Regions from separate parts of the Sphingomonas sp. STIS6.2 genome, predicted to be linked through region 3. Evidence: riboswitches for the same ligand, from Rfam matches in the RefSeq annotation. Region 3 holds a riboswitch; each other region holds the start of a gene.
What was found. A riboswitch is a leader RNA that binds a small molecule or an ion and turns the genes downstream of it on or off. The one in region 3 is predicted to bind cobalamin.

Region 1 (8,309 bases), on a different contig from region 3:
GCAGCAGGTAATTGTCGAACGCCTCGGGCAGAATGCCCATCTCGTCGCGATACGCCTCGATGCCGACCGCGCCGTGACGCTTGGACAGCTTCGCGCCATCGGGGCCGTGGATCAGCGGGATGTGCGCATAGATCGGATCGGGCCAGCCGCCCTCGATCGCGTCCATCGCGCGGTAGATCGGCAGCTGGCGGAACGCGTTGTTGAGGTGATCGTCACCGCGGATGACGTGGGTAACGCCCATGTCGTGATCGTCGACGACGACCGCGAGCATATAGGTCGGCGTGCCGTCCGAACGGAGGAGGACGAGATCGTCGATTTCCTCGTTGCGGACCGTCACCGATCCCTGGACGCGATCCTCGATCGTGACCGCACCCTCCTGCGGCGCGCGCAGGCGGACGACATGGGGAAGATCGGGGGCCTCGCTTGCCGGACGGTCGCGCCACGGGCTGCGGATGCGGAGCGGCTTCTTGGCCGCCTGCGCCTCGGCGCGCATCGCCGCGATCTCGTCATTGGTCATGTAGCAGCGATAGGCGTGGCCGGCCTCGACCATCTGGTGCGCGACGCGGGCGTGGCGATCGGCGCCGGCGAACTGCATGACGACGTCGCCGTCCCAGTCAATCCCCAGCCAGCGCATGCCGTCGATGATCGCGTCGATCGCCGGCTGGGTCGACCGCACGCGGTCGGTATCCTCGATACGCAGCAGGAATTTGCCGCCATTCGCCTTGGCGAACAGCCAGTTGAACAACGCCGTGCGTGCGCCGCCAAGATGCAGGAACCCCGTCGGCGACGGAGCGAAACGAGTAACCACGGGTGCGGCCGAAACGACGGCATCCGTATCAGATATTGCGCCCAACCGCGGGTGCTCCCAGACTGTAGAAACGATGGCCGGATCAGCCGTCGCCGCCTCTAGCATGCGTCCCCGGCGGCGACAAATGGGCGTGCCGCCCTGGATGGCGGAGCCGGGCCGGGCGATCGAACGCTGGCTGGAGGCAGAGCGCGACCAGCTCATAACCTGGTTGCCGGTCGGGCTTGGCGGCGGCATCGCGCTGTGGTTCGTGCTGCCCGATCCCGTGGCATGGGGCACCGCGATCCTTTTGCTGGCCGCTGGCGGTTTGGCCGGACTTGCGGTGGGGCGCGGCGGGCGTGCGGCGCGGATGCTCGCGATCGGCGCGATTGCGGCGGCGCTCGGCATCGGGCTGATCTGGGTGCGATCGGACCGCGTGGCGGCACCGGTGCTCGCGGGGCCGACATTCGTGCAGCTGTCGGCGCGGGTCGAGACGATCGAACCGCTCGTCGCGCGTCGACTGGTGCGGTTGACGGTGCGGCCCGTCGGGCCGGGGCAGGACGCCGATGGCGCGCCGGTTGCGTTGCCAGGCCGCGTGCGCATCAACCTGGCAGAGGCGGATGCGCCAGCGGCGCTCGCGATCGGCGCGACCATAAAGCTGCGCGCGCGACTCATGCCGCCGCCCTTGCCGGCGGTACCCGGCGCCTATGACTTTGCGCGCGTCGCCTGGTTCAGCGGGATCGGCGCGACGGGGCGGGGCTTTTCTCCGGTCGAGGTGACGATGCCGGGGCGCGGCGGCGCTGGGGTCCGGGTGGCGTTGTCGCGGCATATCGTCGCGCAGCTCGACGGGAGCGCGGGCGGGATCGCGGCGGCGCTGGCGACCGGCGACGTCGGCGCGATCAGCGACGCGGATGCGGAGGCGATGCGCCGCGCCGGGCTGGCGCATCTCCTGTCGGTGAGCGGCCTCCACATCACCGCGGCGGTCGCGGCGACGATGCTGATCGTGCTGCGGCTGCTGGCGCTCAGCCCGTGGCTCGCGCTGCACACGCGGCTGCCACTGATCGCCGCGCTTGCCGGTGCGGCGGCGGCAATCGGCTATACCGTGCTGACGGGCAGCCAGGTGCCGACGATCCGCTCGTGCGTCGCGGCGTTGCTGGTGCTGATCGCGCTGGCGATGGGGCGTGAGGCGATAACGTTGCGGCTGGTCGCGACGGGGGCGGTAGCGGTGATGCTCGCGCTGCCCGAATCGCTCGCCGGGCCGAGCTTTCAATTGTCGTTTGCCGCGATCACCGCGATCATCGCACTGCACGAGCATCCCGTCGTCCGTGCCACGTTCGCGCCGCATGACGAGGGCCGCGGCAGACGCCTGTTGCGCGGCGCCGCGTCGCTCCTGCTGACCGGGCTCGTCGTCGAGGCGGCGCTGATGCCTATCGCGGTCTATCATTTCCATAAGGCCGGGTTGTACGGCGCGGTCGCCAATATCGTCGCGATCCCGCTGACCACGTTCGTCGTGATGCCGTTCGAGGCGCTGGCGCTGCTGCTCGACACGATCGGGCTCGGCGCGCCCGCCTGGTGGCTGGTGCAGCATGCGCTCGACGCGCTGCTGTGCCTTGCGCGCGCGGTGGCCCACGCACCGGGCGCGGTCCGCGCGCTGCCGGCGGTTCCCGACGGGGCGTTTGCGCTGATGGTCGTTGGCGGAGTGTGGATCGCGCTGTGGCGGACACGGTGGCGACGGATCGGGATCCTGCCCTTGGCGGTCGGCGCGATCTGGGCGCTGACGACGCCGTCACCCGATATCCTGGTGACGGGCGATGGCCGCCACGTCGCGGTCCGGACCGCCGCAGGGCTCGCGCTGCTCCGCGATCGGGCGGGGGATTATGTCCGCGATACGCTGGCGGAGAATGGCGGGGTCGATGGTGAGCCGCTGCTGCTCGCGGATCAGCCCGATGCGCGGTGCAGCCGCGACCTGTGCCTGACCGATGTCGTCGCTCACGGCCGGGCGTGGCGCGTGCTGGCGACGCGCAGCGTTTACCGGGTGCCGATCGCCGAAATGGTGGCCGCATGCCGGCGCGCGGACATCGTCATCAGCGAGCGCGGGCTGCCGCGCGGTTGTACGCCGCGATGGCTGAAGCTCGATCGATCGGTGCTCGCGCGTACCGGGGGGATCGCGCTGACTCTGACCACGGGGCGGATGATGACGGTGCTCAATCCGGGGGACCGGCACCCGTGGCGCGATCCGCCGACGCTGGCGCGGTCGTCGCGACGGTCCGGTGCGGGGGGCGATCAGCGCGGGGTGGCCGGGGGTGTGGCCGCGGTCCGGTTTCGGTTGCCGGGCCGGGGGTGGTCGGAGCGATAGGCCGCGACCGGAGTGTCGGGTTGTGATCCTGCGCGGCAGGGGCCCCCGACTGGCGCTCGCGCGATTCCGAAACCCGGACGTTTGTGCCTGGGCCCGTTGGCCAGCGCGTCGGATCGACATTTTCGTCGGTCCGCATTTTGCTGAGAGGTTTGCCTAGCCGATCGTCATCTGGGCCTCGATTAAAGCCCAAAGTCGTGGAGGGTGGCGTGCCTGGCTCTGGATCCTGACTTTCGTCAGGATGACGGAGGAGGTGGGACTGGGCCTGCTGGTTTAATGCGAGTGCGGCCTGCTTCCACCGTTAGCTCCGTCCGGGGATGCGGGACGGTGGCCAACGTTGGAGCTGGATTATACCGGTCTTATGCAAAGCAAGCGGCTACTAAGCCCGCCAATATTCGACGCTTGTCGGCGACGCGCTTTTCGTGGCGATGTCATTGGTCGCGGTTCATCGAACGCCACACCCGCCGGTTGCGCGGCGGTGATTATCGCCAGCGCCCCCAGCATTCGTCAGTCGTAGCGGCGCAGGATACCCGACAGCTTGCCCTGAACCCGGACCTGAGCGGGCGCATAACGCTGCGGGTCATAGGCGCGGTTGGCCGGGTCGAGCCGGACCATCGCGCCCTCGCGGCGGAAATATTTCAACGTCGCTTCGCTGTCCTCGATCAGCGCGACGACGATTTCGCCGTCGCGTGCGATCTCGGTACGGCGGATCAGCGCATAATCGCCGTCAAGGATGCCGGCTTCGACCATCGAGTCCCCCGAAACCTCCAGCGCATAATGCTCGCCAGTGCCGAGCAAAGCGGCCGGGACGGCAAGCATCGAACTGCCTTCAAAGGCTTCGATCGGCACGCCGGCGGCGATCCGGCCATGCAGCGGGATTTCGACGACATCGTTCGCCGCGATGCGGTCGGGCGATGCGGGCGTGGCGCTGGCCGTGTCCGGCGCAGATACGGTGCCGGCCGATGCCTTAGCCTCCGACTTCGGCCCCGACTTCGCCGCAGTCTGTGCAATTGCCGCCTCGGGACGCTCGGGCATCCTCAGCACTTCGAGCGCGCGCGCCCGGTTGGGCAGGCGTCGGATGAAGTTGCGCTCCTCAAGCGCGCTGATCAGACGGTGCACGCCCGATTTCGATTTCAGGTCGAGCGCGTCCTTCATCTCCTCGAACGAGGGCGACACGCCCGTCTCGGCGAGGCGGTCATTGATGAAGCAGACAAGCTCGTGCTGCTTGCGCGTGAGCATAACGGTTCTCCGTCCGGAACAGACGAGGAACTTCTATGGAACACCTGCAGCTTCGTCAAGCGGTGACGTCAAGCGATGACGAGGATTTCCGCCGAGTCGCCCGCCCTCGCCGCCGGCGCGTCGCCATCGCGGATGATCAGGCAGGACGAACGGGCGAGCGTCAGCAGCATTGAGCTGTCCTGGATAGTCGAGGCATAGGCGCGACCGTCGCGCAGTTCGGCGCGCATATAGTCGGTCCGCGACTGGTTGGGCGGAAGATCCTCGCCGAGCAGCGCGTGCGTCGTCTGCGGCAGGGGATCGCGCGCGCCGAGCATGTGCGCGACGACGGGGCGGACGAACAGGATCGCGGTGACGAAGGCGGAGACGGGATTGCCCGGCAGGCCGAGCAGCATCGTCCGGCCAAGCGTACCCGCCATCATCGGCTTGCCCGGGCGCAGCGCGATCCGCCAGAAGTCGATTGCCCCGCCGGCCGCCTCGATCGCGGGGCGGACGAGGTCGTGATCGCCGACCGACGCGCCCCCCGTGGTTACCAGCAGATCGGCGTCGACCCCGGCAAAGGCGTCACGCAGCGTGTCGAGCCGGTCGGGGAGGATTCCGAGATCGATAATGTCGACGGGCAGGTCGGCGAGCATCGCGGCGAGCATGATGCCGTTTGATTCCGGTAGCGGGACGGGGTCGCTGGTCGAGCCGGGCGGAACGAGCTCGTCCCCCGTCGCGGCGACCGCGACGCGCAGCCGGCGGCCGACCGACAGCGTGCCGTGTCCGCCGGTCGCAGCGACCGCGATGCGCGCGGGCGTCAGCCGATCGCCGGCCGCGATCAGCCGCGTGCCGGTCGCGAAGTCGAGCCCCTTGCGGCGTGTGTTGCGGCCTTCAAAGGCGGGGCCTTCGCCGTCGAGCATCAGCCGGTCGCCGTCGCGCGCGGCCTCTTCCTGAACAAGGACGGTATCAGCGCCGGGCGGCATCGCCGCGCCGGTGAAGATGCGCGTCGCCTCGCCCGGGGCGAGCGTGCCGGCGAAGGGGCGGCCGGCCGCGCTCTCGCCGATGACGGTCCAGGGGCCGGGCAGATCGGCGTAGCGGATCGCATAGCCGTCCATCGCCGAAAGGTCGGTCGCAGGCTGGGTGCGGCGGGCGAGAATGTCCTCCGCCGCCCAGCGACCCATCGCGGAGCGCAGCGGCACGGTTTCGGCCGGCACGCGCGATGCCATGGCGAAGAGGCGGGACTGGGCTTCGGCGACGGGGACGAGAGGGCGCATGCGGGCTCCGTTCAGCGGGGCGATGAAGGTCTGCGCTGCTCGCACGAATGCCGCGGGGCGGAAAGCGGGCAACGCCGCGACCGGCAGGACACCGGTCGGTTATGCGATCAACGTACGAGGTAAGGCAGACGTTGCGGTGAGATGGGACGACATGCCCGGCGGCGGCCCGCATGCAAATCCTGTCGTCAGCGTAGGCAAAACACGCTAGCCCTGTGGCGCAGGTCCGACGCAAGCCGGATCCGCACAGATCGCGTCGGTGCCCTTCGGGGCTTGAATGGGAATGCGGTGCGGGGTTCGCCCCAAGACCGCAGCTGTCCCTGCAACTGTAAGCGGCGAGCGACACGCACGCGCCCCCTGCGACGGGGGCAGCCACTGGGCCGATGGCCTGGGAAGGTGTGCGTCGAGCCTTGACCCGCGAGCCAGGAGACCTGCCGGCGTCTGGTCGCTCTTGTCCCGGTCCAGGGGGTGGCCGAGGCACGGTGAACGCCGTCTGAGCGACGACAATGCGGCGGGGGCCGCATCGGCGACGCATGCCGGCCGCTCATGGCGTCCGGTCGGCGCGCGTCCCGGTCGTTCGCGGCAGGCCCCCGTCCTCGTCGGACGCCGGGGATGTGCCAATGACCAAGATCATGACCGGGCGGACCGCCGGTCGTTCGACGCGACACCGGATCGGCTGGATGTTCGCGATGCTGGTGGCGGCCAATATCGCCGCCTGGGGATGGGCGTTCGCGCTGTTCCAGGCGCAGCCGCTGATGCTGGGCACCGCGATGCTCGCCTGGGGGCTGGGGCTGCGCCACGCGGTCGATGCGGATCATATCGCGGCAATCGACAATGTGACGCGCAAGCTGATGCAGGATGGGCAGCGGCCGATCGGGGTCGGCTTCTGGTTCGCGGTCGGCCATTCGGGGATCGTCCTGATCGCCGCGGTCGGAATCGCGCTGACCGCGAGCGCGCTGTCACAGTTCGAGGCGTTCAAGCAGGCGGGCGGGGTGATCGCGACGCTGATATCCGCGCTGTTCCTGTTCACGATCGCGGCGATGAACCTGATCATCCTGCGATCGGTGTGGCGGACCTTTGGCCATGTCCGCGGCGGGGGGCGCTATGTCGAGGAAGACCTCGACCTGCTGCTCGGCAATCGCGGGCTGCTCGCGCGGCTGTTCCGGCCGATGTTCCGGCTGGTCACGCGCAGCTGGCACATGGCGCCGCTCGGGTTCATGTTCGGGCTGGGGTTCGACACTGCCACCGAAGTCGCGATCCTCGGCCTGTCGGCGAGCCAGGCGGCGGACGGGCTGTCGATCGGCACGGTGCTGGTGCTGCCGGTGCTGTTCGCGACGGGCATGGCGCTGGTCGACAGTGCCGACGGGGTGGTGATGCTCGGCGCCTATGAATGGGCGTTCGTGAAGCCGATCCGCAAGCTCTATTACAACATCACGATCACGCTGATCTCGGCGATCGTCGCGATCGCGATCGGCGGGATCGAGACGCTCGCGCTGCTGGCGTCGAAGCTGGGGCTGAGCGGGGGCGTGTGGGACGTCGCTTCGGCGCTGGGCGAAAATTTCAACGGGCTGGGCTTTGCGATCATCGCGCTGTTCGTGGCGTGCTGGGTGCTGAGTTTCGCGATCTACCGGTGGAAGCGGTTCGACGAGATCGAGGTGGTGCGGGGCTAACAAACAGCGTCGTCATCCTGCGCTCGACCCGGCACCCAGAGCCAGGCACCGCATTTTGTTTGGCTCTGGGTCCTGACTTTCGTCGGGATGACGGAGGTCAGGTGCATTGGCACAACCGCCAAACTCCTCTAAACCCAACCCCGAGGTTTGGTTCTACCGAACCTCAACAGATCGCGCCGGTGCCCTTCGGGGCTTGAATGGGAATGCGGTGCGGGAGGTTTGCCTCCCAATGCCGCGGCTGTCCCTGCAACTGTAAGCGGTGAGCGAGACGCACAGGCCCCCGATGCGGGGGCAGCCACTGGGTCACGGGACCTGGGAAGGCGTGCATCGAGCTTCGACCCGCGAGCCAGGAGACCTGCCAGCGTCATGGTCGCTCTTGCCTTGATCCAGGGGATGGTCGCGGCACGGTACTCCGTCTGAGCGACGAACGCGTGCGGCCGTCAGGTCGTGCGCGCGTGTGGCTGCGGGCGTGCGTCCGTCCGTGGCTGTCGTTCCGACGCCCGGAGAGTATCGCATGACCGACCCCCAGCCGACCCTGGCCAAGATTCCCGTTACCATCGTCACCGGATTCCTCGGCGCGGGCAAGACCACGCTGATCAGTCATCTGATCCGCAATGCCGGCGGCCGGCGGCTCGCGGTGATCGTCAACGAATTCGGCACGCTTGGTATCGACGGCGACATCTTGAAGGGGTGCGCGATCCCCGATTGCCCGGCCGAGAATGTCGTCGAGCTCGCCAATGGCTGCATCTGCTGCACCGTCGCGGACGATTTCATCCCGACCGTCGAGACGTTGCTCGCGCTCGACCCGCGGCCCGACCATATCCTGATCGAGACGTCGGGGCTCGCTTTGCCCAAGCCGTTGCTCAAGGCGTTCGACTGGCCCGCGATCCGGTCGCGGATCACGGTCGACGGGGTGATCGCGCTGGCCGATGCGGAAGCGGTCGCCGCGGGACGGTTCGCGCCCGACCTCGCCGCGATCGAGGCGCAGCGCCGCGCCGATCCGAGCGTCGATC
Region 2 (3,664 bases), on a different contig from region 3:
CATCCGTCATCGTCTGAGCCGTTTCCATCCCAGCCAGATGCCGCTTATCGACGTCACCCCGCCTGCGATCGAGAACAGCCAGAGCAGCATATCCCGGGCCGGCCGGTACATGGTGAGCACGCCGAGATCCCATTTATGGAGGAGGTCGAATGCCCAACGGTATGCCCGTTGCCGCTTATCGACGGTCTTCAGAATCTCTCCGGTGGCGGGATCGATATAAAACCACGTCTGTGGCGGATCAGCGAAACGCAGCCGGAGCACCGGCAGCTGTGGCAGGGTTGCGACCGCATACCAATACGCATCAGGCGTCGTCAGGCGGTCGATCGCGATCAACCGCGTGCAGCCTGCCAGACGACGGACTCCAGCCATCAGGGCGTGCGTGGTCGGGCTCGACGGGGTAAGCATGACCGCATCCAGAGCGGATCGCCGGCCGTCACGATAGGCGAGCAGCACAAGCGGCGTTCCGGCATTATCAATAAGTTGCGCGATCACTGCACCGGAACCTACGGCGCGTAGTCGGTCGAGCGATACTACCGGCATCTGATCGGATGCCTGATAGACGCGCATCGCGGCCTTGACCGGTTTTGTCCCACCAAACAGATGGCCGGGGTCGACCGACAGCCACCCGCTGAAGATCCAGGCGATCAGGAAGACACCACCAACCATCCCTGCGATATGATGCCAGAGCATCCAGCCGTTATAGGGCGTCATCCGTCCGCCCCTGAAGCGGCGTGCGCCGATGCGCGTCCGCAAGATGCCGATCCACATGCCCGCTACCGCGGCAGCGATACAGGGGCCTGACACCCACAGCACGACCTGACGCCAGGCCGATTGATCCTGTCGCAGCACCGTCGGATAAAGCCAGTGCGGCACCGAACCAAGCCAGTTCCAGAACCTCTCGCGGCGGGTTGTTACCTGCACGACGGCGCCCGTACTCGAGGAGACATAGGCCTCCGTGCCGGACGCGTCGGCGAGCGCGACCTTCCAGACCGGTCGATGCCGGTCAAAGCCACCCGCAACCGTCCACTGATCGCGTGCCAGATGATCAACGCGCTCTACAGTTGCATGTGCAAAGCGACCGGCGACCCGAGCGGCATACAGCGCGTCAACCAGCGGCAGAACTGACCCCCGATGGGCTGCGACCGTCACATGCGATCCATCCCACTGTGCGACGCGCCAGACAGGCGTGCCGTCGCGCATTTCGAGCATAAGCTCCTGCGGTAGATATCCACCCTCAAGCGGTGGCGGTACGTCCACCGCTGCCCAGTCGATAGCCTCGCTCCCGGTCAGCTTCTCAGCTGAAGAGAGGGAGGGATAGGGCACGTAGAGCATCACCAACCCGGACAGGAACCACATCGCGAAGAACAGGCAGCTGGCAATGCCGACCCAGCGATGAACAAGGTAAAGCCAGCGCCGGGCAGTCTTGCCAATTGCGCGCCCGCTCACGGCGTCAAAGACGGACGTCAAGCGAGCCGTGGACCGAACCGCCACGCAAGCGAGGCGAGACAATAGGAACGGCATTACGGTAATCCCCCGGGCGTCTGGCGAACCCGGCAGGGACCTCCCGCGAACGGCCGACATCCGCGCCAGCCGGACGCGATTGCGACCGGCACGCATGCCCGTGCGGTCCCCACCGCACACGTCGTCGCTCGACGGAGTACCGTGCCGCGGCCACCCCCTGGGCCAGGCAAGAGCGACCAGACGCCGGCAGGTCTCCTGGCTCACGGGTCATCACACGATGCACGGCCTTCCCAGGCCCTCATGACGAAACGTCTGGCCCAGTGGCTGCTCCTTCCGGTTCAGGAAGAAGCGAAATGCATCGCGCTCGCCGCTTACAGTTGCAGGGACAGCCTCGGCTTCAGGTGGCGAACCACCCTCACCGCGTTCCCTATTAAGCCCCTTTCGGGGCACCGACGCGATCATGCCGCCCTGCTCGGATCGAACAGGTCAGCGGCGCCGGTCTATCTTGACGAAGACCATCCGGCAATCGGTCGGAGCGGCCATCACAGAGGTCAAAAGGCAAGTCGGTGCCCCTTAACGAAAGGCGGTAACTGGGAAGGAGCGAATACGTCGCTAATGTCCGGCTATGCGTCTGGCCGGAAGCCGTAGGGCAGGGCGTGTCCGCCCAGTTGTAGCCGTTCGAATGCTCATCGGCCTTGCCTGGTAGGCGACGTTCCGACAGGCTGTCGAATTGAGGGTTTGGTACTGACTAGCCGCCTGGACTGGTCAGACGTACGCCGGCCCAAACTGTATTAAGGGGGGCTGCTGATGTGCCGTCGACGCAATGTGATATTGTGGGCGCTTTCGCTGGTTCTTCCCTTGGCGCTGCCCGCTGCAGCACAGGGGCCGACCCATGCTCTGGCTCCTGCTCTCGACGCCGGCGGACGTCGCGCGATTGTGGAAGAGTTCGCTCGCGCGATGCGCGACCATTACATATTCACTGAGCGGGCCGAGCAAGTGGCGAAGAGGACGACCGACGCGTTTGCTTCAGGCAAGTACGACGATGCCAGAACGGCGGGAGAACTCGCGGCCCGGTTGTCCGCTGATGCGTCCATCGTGACCCACGACAAGCACCTTAGCGTGTTCTCGATGCAGGAGCCGCGACCGCCGCGAGGCGACGGTCCACCGGCTGAGATGCCCGCCGCGGACGCCGGAGTGACTCGCGCCGACATCCTAGCGGGCGGTGTTGGATATATTGAAGTGATTGGCTTTCCACCAATCAGCTTCTCCAAAAGGGCGGTTGACAAGGCCATGACCTCCCTCTCAGGCAGTCGTGCTCTGATCATCGATGTCCGCCGTAACGGCGGCGGAGACCCGGGGGCCGTTTCATACCTCGTCAGCTTCCTGGTTCCGCCAGGCCGGGCGATCAATGACATCGTCTCACGCGTGGCAAAGACGACTGAGACAACGCGAGAAAGCTACCGATCCGTTCGCACACCGGTGTCCTTCTTCGACATCCCTGTCTACGTTCTCACCAGCAAAATGACCTTCTCTGGCGGTGAGGAGTTCGCCTACGACATCCAAGCGCTCAAGCGAGGAACGTTGATCGGGGAGACAACAGGGGGCGGGGCCAATCCTGTCGGTCCGGTCGATATCGGTCACGGTGTTATCGCCATGATTCCCTCTGGCAGAGCGGAAAATCCGGTCACGAAGACCAATTGGGAAGGCGTTGGTGTTCGGCCAGATGTGTCCGTTAATGCGGAGAACGCACTTTCTGCGGCGCTGGCGAAGGCAGGGTCAAAGCCAGTCGCCGATATCGCGGCGGCGTCTACAAAAAGGGTTTTTAGCCCGCGAACAGCCCAGCTGGCTGGATCAGACGCAGCAATCCGCAGGCTTATCGGCGCGATTGCAAGCGGAACTACGATCCAAGACCTTGTGACCCCCCAGCTCGCTTCCGAGATCCAGCCGCAGATCACTCAGAATCGGACTGAACTCGCTAGTCTCGGCCGATTACTCTCGGTAGACTTCTGGCGTCCTACCGCGTTTGGTGGCGATGAGTTCAAGCTCACGTTCGCCAATGGACGGCGCAAAACGATAGTGTCGCTAGATGATCAAGGGAAGATTGCGGGCATGCTCCCATTAGCTCCGTTAAGTCCGGCTGAGTAAGCGCCAGCCCGTCGAACGGCTTAAACTCATTTGCATGAGCAGGGTTTCTGGCAATTCG
Region 3 (8,309 bases):
AGGACGACGCCTATACCGATCCGAGCTATGTCCCGGTCCGCGTCTCGCTCCAGGAATATGTCCTCGTCAACCTGAACGCGGCGTACAAGTTGACGCCCGGGCTGTCGGTTTTCGGTCGGGTCGAAAACCTGTTCGACGAGCGGTACGAGGAGGTGTTCAGCTATGTTGGCCAGGGGCGCGGCGCCTATGTCGGCGTGAAGGCAGCATTCTGATGCGGAGCGAGGCGGAGCACACGGCGCGGATGGCCAAGAAGAAGGTCGTCCAGGACAAGATCGTCGCGGCCAAGACGATCGAGAAGGGCCTGCTGATGGTCCACACCGGACCGGGCAAGGGCAAGACCACCGCGGCGCTTGGCATGGCGGTGCGGATGATGGGGCATGGGCGAAAGGTCGGGATCGTACAGTTCGTCAAGGGTGCGATGACGACCGGCGAGAAGGTCATCTTTGACGCCTTTCCCGATCTGGTCGAATTCAAGCCGATGGGCGAGGGCTTTACCTGGGATACGCAGGATCGGGCCCGCGATATCGCGGTGGCGCGCGAAGGGTGGGACGAGGTCCGCCGAATGATCCTCGACCCGAGCTATGCGATGGTCATCGCCGACGAGATCAACATCGTCCTGCGCTATGACTATCTGCCACTCGACGAGGTGCTTGCGGGGTTCGCGGCGCGACCGGCGATGACGCATGTCGTGGCGACGGGACGCAACGCGCCCGAGGCGTTGATTGCCGCGGCGGATCTCGTCACCGAGATGGGGCAGGTCAAGCATCCGTTCCGGGGCGGGGTCAAGGCCCAGGCCGGCGTTGAGTTCTAACGGTCGCGGCGAGGACTAGCTGGACGCTGCGTGCGCAACTGCGCCGCGAGGCTTTGCGCGGCGAGCACATAGGCGGGACCTCCGCAGACGGTCCACGCCTCGGGGATGCGCAGACGGGGAATCCCGTCGAGAATCGGATGATGCAGCATTTCGGTGCCCTGATCGGTCACGCGGTCGGTGGCGCTCTCAACGACGAGATAGTCCGGGCGTGCCAGCGCCATTTGTTCGAGCGACAGTTGCGAAAGTGCCGGCTTGCCGAGCCGGGTCGCGAGATTGGCCAGCCCGAGACGCTGCATCAGTTCGTCGACGAGCGTGCCGGTACCGGTCAGGAAACCCCGACGCTGATAATAGGCCGCCGTACGACCACCTCCCGGGGCGCGCGGCAATCGTGCGAGCGCGGTGTCCATCCGGCGGATCAGCGTTTCGCCGCGATCGGGGTGCCCGATGGCTGCGGCGACCTGCCGGACTTGCGTCACGATCGCGGTATAGCTGTCAGCGGGGGGCAGATCGAGCGTCGCGACGTTCCGGCCGGCGAGAACTGCGGCGACCGTCTGGCGTCGGAACGGCGAGGAGATCACGAGATCGGGGCGGAGCATCAGGACGTCTTCGGCGCTGCCACGGCTGACTGGGATGGTACGCGCGGCGTTGGCGGCCGCGGACATGTTCGGATCACGCGCGAACCGGGTCAGTGCGACGATCTGCGCGGGGTCGGCCAGCGCCAGAAGATACTGGTCAGCGCACAGGTTGAGCGAAACGATACGCGCCGGCGGTCGAGGCGCTGCCGCCGCAGCAGATGCGCCAGCGGCAGCGATGATCAGGATGGTCAGGAGACGGCGGCGGCGCATACGCAAAGCCCTGCCGCAGCGGGCGCTTATGCGCTAGGCGGAAATCGATGCGGTGGGATCTGGCACTATGGAACGCGTGACGCGTGCGCGATTGGTCGGTGGCCTCGCGCTGCTTGCGCTGCTGGCCGGCGCCGCGTCGGTCGCGGTGGGTAGCGCGGCGATCCCGCTGGCGCATGTCGTGCGGGCGCTCAGCGGGCAGGGCGATCCGATCGAACGCGCGATCCTGTTCGAACTTCGGCTGCCGCGCGCGATCCTAGGGCTCGCGGTCGGCGCGATGCTGGGGCTGTCGGGTGCTGCGCTGCAGGGATTCCTGCGCAATCCGCTGGCCGAGCCATCGGTGCTGGGCGCGTCGAACGGCGCATCGCTGGGCGCGGTGATCGCGCTGTATTTCGGGCTGGCGGAGCTTCATCCGGCGATGCTGCCGATCGTGGCGATCGCCGGGGCGTTCGCGGCGCTGGGGTTGCTGTTCGTGCTGGCGGCCGGGTCGCAAAGCGCCTTGTCACTGATCCTCGCGGGGATTGCGGTTGGAACGCTGGCCGTCGCGGGGGTCAGTCTGGCGCTGAACCTGTCCCCCAACCCGTTTGCAGCGATGGAGATCATGACCTGGTTGCTCGGGTCGCTCGAAGACCGGTCGTTCAGCCATGTCGCGCTGGCGCTGCCCTGTATCGCGCTCGGCATGGTGCTGGTCGCCTGGGACGGCCATGCGCTCGACGCGCTGACGCTCGGCGAGGATGGCGCACGCGCGCTAGGCGTCGATCTGCGTCGGACGCGCATGCGGATGCTGGTCGGGGTGGCGATCGGGGTCGGCGGGGCGGTTGCGGTATCGGGCGCGATCGGGTTCATCGGCCTGATCGTCCCGCATCTCGTCCGGCCGATGACCGATCGTTCGCCATCGGCGATCCTGCTCCCCTCCGCACTGGGCGGGGCCGCGTTGCTCACTTTCGCCGACGTACTGGTCCGGGTGATCCCGACGTCGAACGAACTCAAGCTCGGGGTCGTCACCGCGTTTCTCGGTGTGCCGGTGTTCCTCGTCCACCTCATCCGCGAGCGGCGGCTATGGTAGCCCTCTCCGCGGACCGCCTCAGCGTCCGCCGTGCAGGGCGGGTCGTGGTCGACGATGTCAGTTTCTCGGCAGAGGGCGGCGCGCTCATCGGGATCGTCGGCCCCAATGGGGCGGGCAAATCGACGCTGGTCCAGGCGCTTCTCGGGCTGGTTCCCGCTACTGGAGATATCCTGCTCGACGGGGTTCCGCTGGCGGAGCGCTCGCGACGTGAGATCGCGCGGACGGTCGCGTATCTGCCGCAGGGTCAAAGTCTTCATTGGCCGCTGAGCGTCGAACGTCTCGTCGCGCTGGGCCGCTTGCCCCATCTCGCACCGCTGTCGCGCATTTCTCAGCAGGATCGTGATGCGATTGCCCGTGCGATGGCAGCGGCGGACGTGACCATGCTTGCGGCGCGTGTCGCGACCGAGATTTCGGGGGGCGAGCGGGCCCGCGTCCTGCTGGCAAGGGCGCTGGCGGTGGAGGCGCCGGCGCTGATCGTCGACGAGCCACTCGCGTCGCTCGATCCCGCGCATCAGATCGCAGTCATGGAGATCCTGCGGGCGCAGGCCGCGCGGGGTGTCCTGGTGATCGCCGTCCTGCATGATCTGGGGCTCGCCGCACGCTATTGCGATCGCATCCTCGTGCTAGACGCGGGCCGGCTCGTCGCCGACGGCGCGCCGTCGGCAGTGCTGACGCCGGCGCGGCTGCGTGAGACCTATGGTGTTCGGGCGTGGTTCGGATCGATCGAGGGCGTACCGGTCGTGGTACCGCTGACGCGTGACAGCGCGCAGGGCGATTGACCCGGGCCGCTCGCCCGGCCTATCCCTCTGACCGCGACAGGTTCCCCGGCGACGGGGATGAAAAGGGAACGGGAGAACCCCGGCTGCCCCTGCAACTGTAAGCGGCGAGCCATCGTGCCATCATGCCATTGGGATCCCGGTCCCGAGAAGGCGGCGCGAAGGGCTGTGACCCGTGAGCCAGGAGACCTGCCCGTCGCGGTCGTCTTTCGTCCGGCCAGGGTGCGCCGAGCGGACGGGGGTAAACCCGCGCGACGACATAACCAGCCTGCGGCTTGTGCCGCGGGCGCGTATGTCATGGGGTTTCAATGCCAAATCTACTGGTTCCCGCCGAAGACGGGGCGGCCGTCGTCGCCTGCAGCACCTGCCGCGCTTCCACCGATGCGAAGGACGATGCCGAGGGCATGCGGGGCGGTGCAAGACTCGTCGCAGCATTGCAGGCGGTCCAGGCGAGTGATCCGCGCTATGCCGGGATTGCGGTGCAGGCGATGCCGTGCCTGTTCGCCTGCCAGGACTTCTGCACCATCCATGTTCGTGGGCCCGCGAAGATCGGCTATGTGCTGGGGCGCTTCACGCCGGATGAGGAGGCTGCGCGAGCGATCCTCGATTATGCCGTGCTGCATGCGGAGAGTGCGGAGGGGCAGGTGCCGTTTCGGCAGTGGCCCGCCGGGATCAAGGGGCATTTCATCACCCGGACGCCCCCCGCCGGCTATGTCGCGCAGTGAGGCAGTTCCCGACGGTCGCGGCGTTCGACGCGGCGCTGGGGGCTCTTCCTGCGGCAGACGAAGCCGCGCGAGGGGCCGCATCGCTGCGGCAAACACAGTTGACCAAGCCACCGGGATCGCTTGGCCGACTTGAAGACCTCGCGGTCTTCATGGCGGGCTGGCAGGGGCGCGAGCGGCCGCGGTTCGAGCGTGCGCGGGCGGCGATTTTCGCCGGAAATCACGGCGTTGCGGTGCACGGGGTGAGCGCTTTCCCGGTCTCCGTGACCGCACAGATGGTCGAGAATTTCCGTCGTGGGGGCGCGGCGATCAATGCGCTGGCGGATGCCGTCGGGCTCGAGCTGATCATCGCCGACATCGATCTGGAAACCCCCACGGCGGATTTCACGACGGCACCGGCGATGGACGAAGCCGCGTGTCTCGCCGCACTCAACATCGGTGCCGACGTCGTCGTGCCGGGGCTCGACATGCTTGTCGTGGGTGAGATGGGGATCGGGAATTCCACGTCGGCCGCAGCACTGTGTCTGCGCAGTTACGGCGGAACCGCCGCGGACTGGGTTGGCCCGGGGACGGGGGTTGATGTGGCGGGAATCGCGCGGAAAATCGCGGTGGTCGAGGCGGGGATTGGGCGGCATGATGATTTCCCGCGTACGCCGTTCGAGACGTTGCGGCGGGTGGGGGGGCGTGAAATCGTCGCGATCGCCGGCGCGGTGGTGGCGGCGCGGCTGGCGGGGGTGCCGGTGGTGCTCGACGGATTCATTTCGTCGGCGGCGATCGCACCGATTGCGGCGGCGTATCCTGGCATCACAGAGCACTGCATTGCGGGGCATTGTTCGGCCGAACCAGGGCATGAGCGGTTGCTCGCCGCGCTGAAACTCGAGCCTTTACTGAGACTTGGGATGCGGTTGGGGGAGGGAAGCGGGGCGGCGGTTGCGGTGGGAGTGATCCGGTCGGCGTTGGCGGCGCATGACGGGATGGCGACGTTTGCCGAGGCGGGGGTGTCGGTGGCGTGAGTGCGCCGTTCCTGCTCCACCTGCTGCGGCATGGCGCGCCTGAACTAACCGGGCGGATGCTGGGGCGGACCGATAGTCCGGTCACGGCGGAGGGAATGGCGGCCTGTATGGCTCGGGTAAAACCGCTGAATTTCAAGAAGATCGTCTGTTCTGATCTCATGCGATCGCAGGCTGTTGCGGATGCGATCGGGCGGGAGCGGGGGCTGGCTCCAACGACCGATGCGCGGTGGCGGGAGCTGGATTTCGGGGATTGGGACGGGCTGGCTGCGGCGGAGATCGACGCTGCGGCGTTGCAGCGGTTCTGGGACGATCCGGATGGTGCACCGCCGCCGGGTGGGGAACGGTGGAGCAATCTGGTCGCAAGAGTTACCGATGCGATAGAAGATCTTACACCCGAAACCTCATTGATCGTAACACATGGCGGGGCGATCCGTGCGGCGCTGAAAACGCTGTGCGAGTTCGGCCAGCGCGAGCTCTGGGCATTCGATTTGCCTTATGCGGCGCTGATTAGTTTGCGGATCTGGCCGGACCGGACGGCGCAGATCGTGGCGCTGCAGACTGATCCGGTTTCGTGAAGCGGCTGGTCGTCGCCTTCGGCTTTTTGACGCGCGTGCCGATGCCGCAAGTCGCTGCGAACGCTGAGGATTTTGCCGCCGCGATCCGGTGGTACCCGGTCGTCGGGGCGTGCATCGGGGTGGTCGTCGCGGCGGCGGGGTGGGTCGGCGCGCAGGTCGATCCGTGGACCGGTGCGCTCGCCGCGCTGACTATTTGGGTAGCGATTACAGGGGCTTTGCACTTGGATGGGCTGGCGGATCTGGCGGACGGGCTGGGTGCCGCGCATGGCGACCGCGACCGGCTGATCGCGGTGATGGCGGATCCGCATATCGGCAGCTTCGGTGTTGTGATGATCGCGCTGCAACTCCTTGCAAAACTTGTCTTATTGCATGCCGTTTCGAGTCAGGGATGGGCGGTCGTGATTCTCGTCCCGATGCTCGCGCGGATCGGGCCGTTATGCTGGGCGCGGTGGGTGCCGCTGCTCCGGGAGGGCGGGCTGGGAGGGATGGTGGCAGGGAAGATCAGGGTGCACGATCTGGTCTTTTGGGGGTGCGTAACAGGGTGTTTAGGGGTGCCTGTGCATGCCGTTGCAGGGGCCCCTGCACTGATCGCGGTATTCGGCTGGTGGCTGATCCGGCGGGTCGGCGGCGTTTCAGGCGATTGCCACGGTGCGGGGATCGAATTCGTCGAGACCGGGATGCTAGTCGCGCTCGCCATTGCCGGCCGCGTCTGAGCCCGCGAGCTTCGACAGCGCGATCAGCGCATCGATATCGAGATGGCGTTCGAGCGTTTCGGCAATCGCATCGAGCGCGGCGTCGATCGACGCCGCATGGTCGGGCCCTACCGCACCGACCCCGAGCCGGCTGAGCCACGCGCGGCGCTGATCCGCGAGGCCGAGCAGGCCGTGGACATAGCTGCCGGAGACGAGCCCGTCGGGGCTGACCGCGCCGTCGCGGCGGCCATCGTCGCGGGTCGTGAGCGCGCGCGCGGTGTCGGGGCCGGTGGTTTCGCCGATATGGATCTCATAGCCGTCGAACCGTGCGCCGATCGCGGTGCCGGCGACGCGCTCGAGCGTCTTGGCGGGGGACAGGATCGTCGCGACGTCGAGCAGGCCGAGCCCGGGGGCGATACCGGCGGGCCCCTCCAGCCCGTCCGGATCGGCGATGCTGCGACCGAGCATCTGATAGCCGCCGCAAAGCCCGAGCACCGGGCGGCCGCGACGGCGATGCGCGTGGATGTCGATGTCCCAGCCCTGCGCGCGGAGAAAGGCGAGGTCGGGGATCGTCGCCTTGGAGCCCGCGAGGATGATCATGTCGGCGTCGGGGATCGGTTCGCCGGGCGGGACCATGACCAACGTGACGCCGGGGTCGAGCCGCAGCGGATCGAGATCGTCGAAATTGGCGATGCGCGGGGTGATCGGACAGGCGATGACGACCTGGCCGTCCTGCCGGTCGTGACCGGGGCGGCGTTCGAGTATGACCGCATCCTCGCTCGGCAGGCGGGCGGCCTCGGGAAGCCAGGGGATGACGCCATAGCCGCGCCAGCCCGACCGCGCCTCGATCGCGCGATAGCCGTCGTCGAACAGCGCGGGGTCGCCGCGAAACTTGTTGACGAGGAAGCCGTGGATCATCGCGGCGTCGGCGGGATCGATCACCGCACGCGTGCCGACGAGCGAGGCGATGACGCCGCCCCGGTCGATATCGCCGATCAGGATGACGGGGACGCCGGCGGCGCGCGCGAAGCCCATATTTGCGATGTCGGCGGCGCGCAGGTTGATCTCGGCGGGGCTGCCCGCGCCCTCGACGACGACGATGTCCGCCTGCGCGCGGAGCCGGTGATAGCTGGCGAGCACGTCGTCCATCAGCCCCGCGCGCCCCTCGCGCCAGCGGCTGGCGCGCAGGATGCCGCGGACCTTGCCGTGGACGACGAGCTGCGAGCTGCGGTCGCCCTGCGGTTTGAGCAGGACGGGGTTCATGTCGGTGGTCGCAGCGGTGCGCGCAGCGATCGCCTGGGTCGCCTGGGCGCGGCCGATCTCGCCGCCATCGGCGGTGACGGCGGCGTTGTTCGACATGTTCTGCGGCTTGAAGGGGCGGACGGCGAGCCCGCGATTGGCGAGCGCGCGGCAGAGGCCGGCGACGAGCACCGACTTGCCGACGTCCGAGCCGGTGCCCTGGAGCATCACCGCACCCACAGCAGCGCCCCCGTGACGATCCAGAGTAGCAGGCAGGCGCGGCGATAGACCTGGAGCGCGCGGGCGATGTCGGCGGCGGTGGCGGCGGGGTGACCGCTGCCGATCCAGGGCTTGAGCTGGGTGACGCCGTCATAGCTGACCGGACCGGCGAGGCGGAGGTCGAGCACGCCCGCCATCGCCGCTTCGGGCCAGCCGGCATTGGGCGAGGCGTGTTTGCGCGCGTCGCGCCGCATCACGCGCCAGCCGCCGGGACCGGCGAGGCACAGCAAGGCGCCGCTGATCCGCGCGGGGATCCAGTTGGCGAGATCGTCGATCCGTGCCGAGGCCCAGCCG
Region 4 (8,309 bases), on a different contig from region 3:
TCGACGGTCTTGCCGTCGCGCTCGACGGTCGTCCCGCCTGCATAGCCATCCCCCTGCTTCCGCTGGATCGCCTTGAGTTCGGCGACGATATAGGCCGCGCGGTCACGGAATTGCTGGTCCCCCGTCTGCGCATAGACCAGCGACAGCGCGCTGAGATAATGGCCGAGCGAATGCCCGGCGATCCCGCGCGACTCCCATCCGCCATAGACTTCGCCCTTGGTCGGCAACCCTGCCCCGGCATGGAAATTGTGCAGCAGACGGTTCGCATCGAGCGACAGCAGATAGCGCTGGTTCGCCTGCACCGACGTCAGGAAGATCGACGGCCGCAACCGCACCTGCGACAGCGGAAAGGGGGTCGCTGCCGAGGTTGCATCCGCCGCCGCCAGGGCGAATGGCGGCACCGCCCCCAGTGCGATCCCCGCGCCTAGCGCACCGCGACGCGTCCAACCCATGTCACTCTCCCAGCCACGTCTTTAGACACAGGCTATCGGCTTCACTTGTCGGAGTAAATCCCGCGACTGACATCTGCTGACGGTGTGATCGTGAACATCGGTGCGCCGTGATCCAGACCCGGCCGCACTAGCGTGAGCGTCTCAGTCGCGCGGCGCGCGAGCGATCACCGCCTGCGCGGCTCGGAGGCGGGCCTTCCATATCTTGACCGACGGATGCCCGGCCGCGAGGCCGGCGAGCCGCCCCTCGATCTGGACGGCCTCGTGCTTGGCTGCGTCGAGCTCGGCGGCTGTCGGCGCAGGCTGGATATTGGCGCGCGCGTGTGCGCCGGTGCGTCCCTTGCTCTTGGTCATGGCCAACGCGATGGCCCCGGATGCCGCGCCGCGTCAATGCGGAACGGCAGCGACACGGCCCGCTGCGGCACCCGGGACGCCCGAAGACTTGCGTCAGCGCTTCACGCGTTCCGCCATCGCGGCGTTGCCCTGCCCGGCCGCGACCGAACCTGCCGATCGTCCCGCCGCATCCTGGATCGTCCGGTCCGCACCCGCCGCCAGCAACAGCTCGACCTGCGCCCGCCGATTGAACAGCGACGCCATCATCAGCGCGGTCTGCCCGGCATGATTGCGCGCGTTCACGTCGCACCCTGCCTTCAGCAGCCGTGCCGCGATCGCATCCTCGCCCTTGAACGCGACACCCATCTGCGCGCTGTTGCCCTGGTCGCGATCCGGACGGCAGGCGTCGGCGCCCTTGCCGATCAGCGCGTCCACGGTGGCAAGCTGTCCGTTATACGCCGCCAGGATCAGGGGCGTGAAACCGCGCTCGTCATAGGCATTGATGTCGGCGCCGGCCTTGAGCAGCGGATCGATCATGTCCGTGCGGCCGAGCCGGGCCGCCTCGAACAGCAGCTGCTGGCGACGCTCGGGTGATGGCAAGGCCGCGACCGCAGGGGGCGTGCGTCGCTCGGTCGCAGCGGCCTGTGGACCGGCTGCGGCGAGCAGCGCGGCAAGATAAGTCAGCATCGTCGGTCTCGATTCCTTGAAGTCTGCCATGGCAGGAAGCGCGCGCCGTCGCGCACCCCCTGCCCCGGGATCAGCGGGCGCCCTGGCCCGGGTTGGCGGCGCGATAGTCCGCCACCGCGCGCGACACGTCGGCGATCGGCACGTTCACCGCGGTTGCCAGGCGCGTGCCGAAGTCCTTGTCCGCCTGGTAGAAGTAGCTGACCATGATCGTCTTCGTCCGCGCCGACGTCACGACATTGAGATCACCCGCCAGGTTGGTCACCAGATCCGCCTTGTCCTGCGGCTTCAGCGCCCGGTAGAATTCGCCCGCCTGGGCGAAGTTGTTGGTCTTGGCGATCGGCTTCGCATCGACGGTCGCGTCGATGCCATAGGGCGCGGCGCGGAAGCGGGCATCGGTCGACTTTGCCGCGGTCGCCGCCGGGAAATAATTCACGTCGGACGCGCGGTTGGCGTGGTCGAGCTGGCCGTCCTGGTAATTGTTGACGACGCTCGCGAGCGGACGATTGACCGGCAACTGCATCGCATTGGCGCCGATGCGATAGCGCTGCGTGTCCGAATAGGAAAACAGCCGCCCCTGCAGCATCCGGTCCGGCGACGCCTCGATCCCCGGCACGAGGTTGGCCGGTGCGAACGCCGACTGCTCGGTATAGTCGAAGAAGTTGGTCGGCACCTTGTTGAGCGTCATCTCGCCGATCTTGCGGAACGGCACGCCCAGCCATTCCTTGGTATCGTCGAACGGATTATAGTCGAGCTTGGCGAACGCCGACGCCGACATCGTCTGCACCATCAGGTCCCAGACGGGGAAGTTGCCCTTGCCGATCTCGCCATAGAGATCATCGGTCAGGTAGTTCCATGTCGCGGTCGCCACCTGCGCGCCGTTCAGGTTGCGCACGCCCTGGCGGCTGATCCAGCGGAACTTGGCGAACACCGTTTCACCCTTGGCATTCACCAGCTTGAAGGCATGGACGCCGTTGCCGTCCATTGTCCGGTAGGATGCCGGCGTACCGAGGTTCGAATAGACATGCGCGAGCATGTTGGTCGCCTCGGGCGTGGCCGAGAAGAAGTCGAAGAAGCGATTGGGGTCCTGCTTGTTCGTCACCGGCGAGGGCTTGAGCGCGTGGATCATGTCCGGAAACTGGATCGCGTCGCGGATGAAGAAGATCGGCAGGTTGTTGCCGACCAGATCCCAATTGCCCTGATCGGTATAGAATTTGGTCGCAAAGCCGCGCGGATCCCGCATGCCCTCGGGGCTGCCCGAGGGGTGGATCACGGTCGAGAAGCGGACGAACACCGGCGTCTGCTTGCCGGGCATGAACAAGGATGCACCGGTGATGCTCGAAATGTCCGCGGTCGCGGTGAACACGCCGTGGGCACCGGTTCCGCGGGCATGGACGACGCGCTCGGGCACGCGCTCACGGTCGAAGCGTGCGAGCTTCTCGATCAGCGTCGTGTCCTCGAGCAGGACGGGGCCAAGGTCGCCCGCCGCCTTCGAGTGGCGGTTCTCGCCGATCGGCGCACCATTGTCGCGGGTCATCTGCGGCGCGGCGACACTGGCTGAATCACCCTTGGCTTCGACGGTGCCGGCAACCCCGGCCTGCGCCAGCGCGGGCTTGCCGGCGCTGGACGGTGCCGCCGCGGTCGTCATGCGGGTTTCCGCCTGCGTCTCGGCCGGCGCCACCGTCTGCGCGGCGACCGGCTGAATCATGGCACCAGCCGATGTCGCAGCCAGCAGCATCGCCGTCACGGCCTGACGGCTCTTCACGTTCTTCATCTCGATCCCTTAATCCTGCATGCCATCAGCGTGGCATTTCCGCACAGAGCGTGCGGCACCGCCGCCTCCTGATCGAGGACGCGCATCGCGCCAAACGGAGCTTCTGGATCACAGCAATCGAGCGGGACGATCGAGCCGCCATCGCGCCGCTCGCCGGACGATTGCCGAACGATCCTGACCGGGATAGACCGGCGCCGCTGACCTGTTCGATCCGAGCAGGGCGGCATGATCGCGTCGGTGCCCCGAAAGGGGCTTAATAGGGAACGCGGTGAGGGTGGTTCGCCACCTGAAGCCGAGGCTGTCCCTGCAACTGTAAGCGGCGAGCGAGATGCATTTCGCTTCTTCCTGCAAAGGAAGGGGCAGCCACTGGGCCAGACGTTTCGTCATGAGGGCCTGGGAAGGCCGTGCATCGTGCGAGGACCCGTGAGCCAGGAGACCTGCCGGCGTCTGGTCGCTCTTGCCTGGCCCAGGGGGTGGCCGCGGCACGGTACTCCGTCGAGCGACGACGTGTGCGGTGGGGACCGCACGGGCATGCGTGCCGGTCGCAATCGCGTCCGGCTGGCGCGGATGTCGGCCGTTCGCGGGAGGTCCCTGCCGGGTTCGCCAGACGCCCGGGGGATTACCGTAATGCCGTTCCTATTGTCTCGCCTCGCGCTCGCGGGGGCTATTCTGTCGCCTGTCTTCGCAGCACAAGTCCACGCCCAGTCCGTTCCGGATCCCGATACCAAGGACATCCTGATCGTCGGACAACATGCCCAGGACACGCTCACCACGCCGAATGGGACCGGCAGCCGCCTAGGCCTCACGCCGCTCGAGACTCCCGCGACGATCTCGGTCATCGACGGCGCCACGATCCGCGCGCGCGGCGACCTGTCGGTGATCGACGCGACGAGCCGCGCACCGGGCATCAGCAATGCGGGCAATCCCGGCAATGGCGGTACCGCGCTCGCCGCGCGGGGCTTCAGCGGTCAGGGATCCGTGCTCCAGCTCATCGACGGCATCAGGCTGTTCCCGGCGGCCGGCACGATCACCTTTCCGACCGATCCGTGGATGGTCGAGCGGATCGACATCCTGAGCGGCCCGGCCTCGGTGCTCTACGGCCAGGGCGCACTGGGCGGCGCGGTGAATGTCGTGATGCGCAAACCCGATACGCAGCAGACGCACGTGGAGGGCGAGATCGGCTATGGCTCGCAGGACAGCTTCCATCTCGCGGCAGGCGCAGGGGGGCCGATCACCGAGCGCCTCTCTTACCGCATCGACGGCAGCTATCGCCGATCGGACGGCTATGTCGATCGCGGCCAGTCGCGCAGCCATGCCGTGTCGGGCACGCTGCGCTGGGCGCCGACCGACACGCTCGTCGTCACCGTGCGGGACGATTATGGCGACCAGAAGCCGATGCGCTATTTCGGCACACCGCTGATCGACGGTCGGCTCGACGACCGCATCCGGGAACGCAACTACAACACACGCGACGGCTCTATCCGATACCGCGACAACCGCACCAGCCTGCAGGTTGACTGGACGCCGAGCGATGCGGTCACCGTCAGCAACCAGGCCTATCGCCTCACCTCCAAACGCTCCTGGCTCAATCTCGAAACCTATTGCTGGATCGCCGCGGACGGCGTCTGCGCCAACGGCAGCGGCAACACCGGCACGCCGGGCGGCATCCTGCGCACCGACATGACCGGCATCGTCCACGATCAGACGCAATGGGGCGATCAGGGCAGCGTGACGCTCCGAACACAGATTGCCGATGGCGTCGGCAATGACCTTGTCATGGGCTTCGACGTCAACCTCATCAAACTGACCTACTCCCACAATTTCGGGTCTGACCCGCAGGTTTCGGAGGTCGATCCCTTCGCGTTCGATCCCAGTCTGATCGTCGACACCCAGGGGATCGCACCGCGCTATCGGACGCGGACCACCGAATATGCGGTCTTTGCCGAGGACCGGCTGAAGCTCGGCACGCACGTCTCGATCGTCGGTGGCGTGCGCTACGAGCGCGACACGATACGCCGCTGGTCGATCGACTATCCGGGCGGCGCCGGCACCGAGACGTTCGTGCTCGACAAGCGGCTGCACAATCTGACCTGGCGGGTCGGAAGCGTCTATCAGCCTATCCCGACGGTGTCGCTCTATGCGCAATATGCCACCGGCGTGGACCCGCTGGGGACGCTGACGACCTATTCGACCGGGCAGGTGCAGTTCAGCAACGCGGTTGGCGACCAGGTCGAGGTCGGCGCGAAGGCCGTGTTCCTCGACGGTCGCGGCACCGCCACCCTCGCCGCCTACCGCATCGTCAAGAAGCGCTTGCTGGCACAGCTGACCCCGACGAGCCCGGTCGAGCAGGTCGGCCAGCGATCGGCCAAGGGTATCGAGGCCGCGGTATCGCTCGATCTGCCGTACGGTGTCGGCATCGATGCGAACGGCAGCGTGCTCGACGCGACGTTCGACGACTTCGTCTCCGGCGGCACGCGCTTTGACGGCAATACCCCGCCGGACGTGCCCGAGAGGCTCGCCAATCTCTGGCTGCGCTGGAACGCGACGCGTGCGCTCCAAGCACGCGCCGGGCTGCGCTACGTTGGACGACGCTATTCAGACAATGCGAACAGCTTCCGCGTCCCCAGCTACACCATGGTCGATGCCACGCTATCGTACGCGGTAACGCCGCGCCTGGCGGTCGATATCCACGGCTACAATTTGTTCGACCGGGACTCAGCGATCAGCACGTACAACAACCAGCAATGGGTCCTCGGCCGTCCCCGCGCGGTCGACTTCTCGCTTCGCGTCGGCTTCTAGCGCGCCCCGCGGCCGGCAGCCCTTGGGACGGGCCGCCGGCGATGTCGCCCCCCGGGAAAACCCCGGATAGCCGTTCGCGCGCGCGCCCGCCTAAGCCGCATGGCCACCCCATGAGGAGACATTGCGCATGCCGTTTTACCGGGCTTCCGAGCTGTTTACCCTGCGTCCCGTGCCGCCCACGCTCGGCAAGCCGGCATGGATGAACCTGCGCGCCGTGCCGCGGGCACCCTGGGCGGGGGAGCCGGAGGCACTGCGCGGGCCCGGCATCTACGGCATGTTCCATGACGACCGGCTCGTCTATGTCGGCCTATATGCCGGCAAGGCCGAGCGGCCCTTCGGCGGATCGGTCCTCGAGCGCTGGGAGAAGCACGTCACCTATCAGACGCTGCGCTCGCCCTATGTCACCTTCGCCCGTCGACATCTCAAGCATCTGCGTGCGCTCGCCGCCGCAGAGCCCAACGGACCGATCGAGACGATCGTCGCGATGCTGGCACTGAACGGCGATGAAAGCCCGCTTCTCCAGCGCAAGGGTGGCAGCTGCACCTTCGCCAAGGCGCAGCTCGCAGCCGCACACTGGGATGTGTTCGGGCCGGGGAACGAGGCCACGATGCTCGATCACCTCGGCTTCTCCTATCTCCAATTGCCGCGCGACCTGGCCGCGACCGTTCTCCCCGAGCCCGGGCAGCGGCCGAGCGCATGGGTGAAGAAGCATTGGCTGGCGCCGATCGAACGGGACCTCATTGCCGCGTTCATGCCGCCCTGCAACGACGGCACCGAACCCGGCGACGCGCCAGCGGTCGATCCGGTCGCGTTCGAGGAGCGGCTCGCCCGGCTGCTCGCCGACCGGCCCGCACCCGCCGTCGAAGATCTGGCCGGAGAGAGCGAGGCCGACGATGAAACCGACGGTGACGAGGAGGCGCTGCGCACCGAACCGACCGCCGCACCGAACGAGCGCGAGGCGCTGCTCGACGATCTCGCCCGGCTCTGCCCCGGCGCGCTGGAGATCTATTATACCGACGTTCCCGATCTGCGCATCCGGCCGCGCTCGCACGCACGCCGGGTGCTGCTGAACGTCTTTGCACATGGCGGTGGGCTCGCCTGCCGGACCAAGGCAAGCGTGGCGGCCTGCCGCGCGCTCGGCTTCGATGCGAACGACGCGCCGGCGGGCGTGTCGATGAGCGCGGCGTTTCCGATCGACCTGTCCCGCCACTCCGCGGCGGATCTGTTCGCAGTCGCCGGTGCCGCCCTCCCCGGCGACTGACCCGCTGGTCGGCAGAGCCGGCCATTCCATGATGTGCCCTGGCGAGCGACAAGCCCGTCAGGGCACCCGCCCTGCTGCGCAGACCTTCCGATTCCGCGTCTAAGCGCGGTTGCCTACGGATCGCTCCAGCGCCTGGCCCCCCACAGGATCAGATCGCGGCCGACGAGCACGACGCACACGTCGCCAATGGCAAACGCCAGACCCAGCCATGTCCATCCATGAGATAGCAGCAATGCGGGCCACGCGACGGCGAGCACGATCAGCAGCACGCCGATCGGCCGCGTCAGGCGGTTCCACCACCGCCGCGGCACGACCTGATGGCTGTAGACGATGACGCTGCCATCCTCCTGGTACCAGAGCTCGCGCACCTCGTGAATCGGATCAGGTCCTTCCGTCATCGTACGGCTGCGCCCGTTACGCGGTGACGATTCCGCGATCGCGAGACACTATGGGCTGGCATCGATACATTCCCGGGGCTGGCTCACGATCATCATGGCCATCGCCGCCGCGCCGAAAACCCGGGAATTTCCCCGATGGCCTATCGGCGCCGGATGCGGCTAGGCAGCCCTCAATGCCGCTGCCTCCCTCTCCGCCCCGCCTCTCGATCGGTGCCGTAGCCGGCAAAACAGTGCCACGATTGGCCGACCTTCCCTGGCTCATCGGCTATGCAGCAGCGTTTGCGGCCGCGCACCAGGCCGCGGCAGGATGGGGCGGTCAGGGCTTCTACTCGCTGCTCTATCCCGCCGCTGGCGTCAGGCTGGCGCTGCTGTGGAGCCGTGGCCCGCGGCTGACGCTAGCGGTGATGGCGACGGAACTGATCGTGCAGACGATCGCCGGCATCATCGTTCCGGGCCAGGCCGGCTGGCTGACCGCGGCAAACGGCGTCGCCCGGCCCGCGCTGACCTATGGCATCGTCGTCTGGCTGGTCCGCCACGTCGCGGCGCGGTCGCAATCGAGCCTCGGCGTCGCGCCGATGCCGCTCGGCCTCGCCGCAGTCACCGCGCCGGTC

Region 1: another riboswitch for cobalamin. It lies ahead of sphst_RS08205 (HoxN/HupN/NixA family nickel/cobalt transporter); the one in region 3 lies ahead of sphst_RS17205 (DUF1636 domain-containing protein).
Region 2: another riboswitch for cobalamin. It lies ahead of sphst_RS13680 (hypothetical protein); the one in region 3 lies ahead of sphst_RS17205 (DUF1636 domain-containing protein).
Region 4: another riboswitch for cobalamin. It lies ahead of sphst_RS06345 (TonB-dependent receptor); the one in region 3 lies ahead of sphst_RS17205 (DUF1636 domain-containing protein).

The regions. Positions count from the first base shown of each region.
Region 1 covers NZ_JPDP02000041.1:418,363-426,671, forward strand. The annotation lists gene gltX (glutamate--tRNA ligase) at 1-913, opposite strand, end outside; gene sphst_RS08190 (ComEC/Rec2 family competence protein) at 933-3,140, shown strand; gene lexA (transcriptional repressor LexA) at 3,645-4,376, opposite strand; gene sphst_RS08200 (molybdopterin molybdotransferase MoeA) at 4,445-5,629, opposite strand; cobalamin riboswitch at 5,867-6,079, shown strand; gene sphst_RS08205 (HoxN/HupN/NixA family nickel/cobalt transporter) at 6,259-7,296, shown strand; cobalamin riboswitch at 7,457-7,673, shown strand; gene cobW (cobalamin biosynthesis protein CobW) at 7,811-8,309, shown strand, end outside.
Region 2 covers NZ_JPDP02000116.1:82-3,745, reverse strand. The annotation lists gene sphst_RS13680 (hypothetical protein) at 7-1,467, opposite strand; cobalamin riboswitch at 1,690-1,930, opposite strand; gene sphst_RS13675 (S41 family peptidase) at 2,269-3,606, shown strand.
Region 3 covers NZ_JPDP02000159.1:516,936-525,244, reverse strand. The annotation lists gene sphst_RS17230 (TonB-dependent receptor plug domain-containing protein) at 1-212, shown strand, start outside; gene cobO (cob(I)yrinic acid a,c-diamide adenosyltransferase) at 212-811, shown strand; gene sphst_RS17220 (ABC transporter substrate-binding protein) at 808-1,656, opposite strand; gene sphst_RS17215 (FecCD family ABC transporter permease) at 1,724-2,719, shown strand; gene sphst_RS17210 (ABC transporter ATP-binding protein) at 2,713-3,498, shown strand; cobalamin riboswitch at 3,520-3,706, shown strand; gene sphst_RS17205 (DUF1636 domain-containing protein) at 3,804-4,220, shown strand; gene cobT (nicotinate-nucleotide--dimethylbenzimidazole phosphoribosyltransferase) at 4,217-5,230, shown strand; gene sphst_RS17195 (histidine phosphatase family protein) at 5,227-5,805, shown strand; gene cobS (adenosylcobinamide-GDP ribazoletransferase) at 5,802-6,518, shown strand; gene sphst_RS17185 (cobyric acid synthase) at 6,486-7,976, opposite strand; gene cbiB (adenosylcobinamide-phosphate synthase CbiB) at 7,964-8,309, opposite strand, start outside.
Region 4 covers NZ_JPDP02000041.1:24,128-32,436, reverse strand. The annotation lists gene sphst_RS06365 (glycoside hydrolase family 127 protein) at 1-452, opposite strand, end outside; gene sphst_RS06360 (hypothetical protein) at 594-803, opposite strand; gene sphst_RS06355 (ankyrin repeat domain-containing protein) at 897-1,469, opposite strand; gene sphst_RS06350 (catalase) at 1,540-3,240, opposite strand; cobalamin riboswitch at 3,461-3,699, shown strand; gene sphst_RS06345 (TonB-dependent receptor) at 3,868-6,039, shown strand; gene sphst_RS06340 (hypothetical protein) at 6,167-7,300, shown strand; gene sphst_RS06335 (hypothetical protein) at 7,414-7,698, opposite strand; gene sphst_RS06330 (ATP-binding protein) at 7,929-8,309, shown strand, end outside.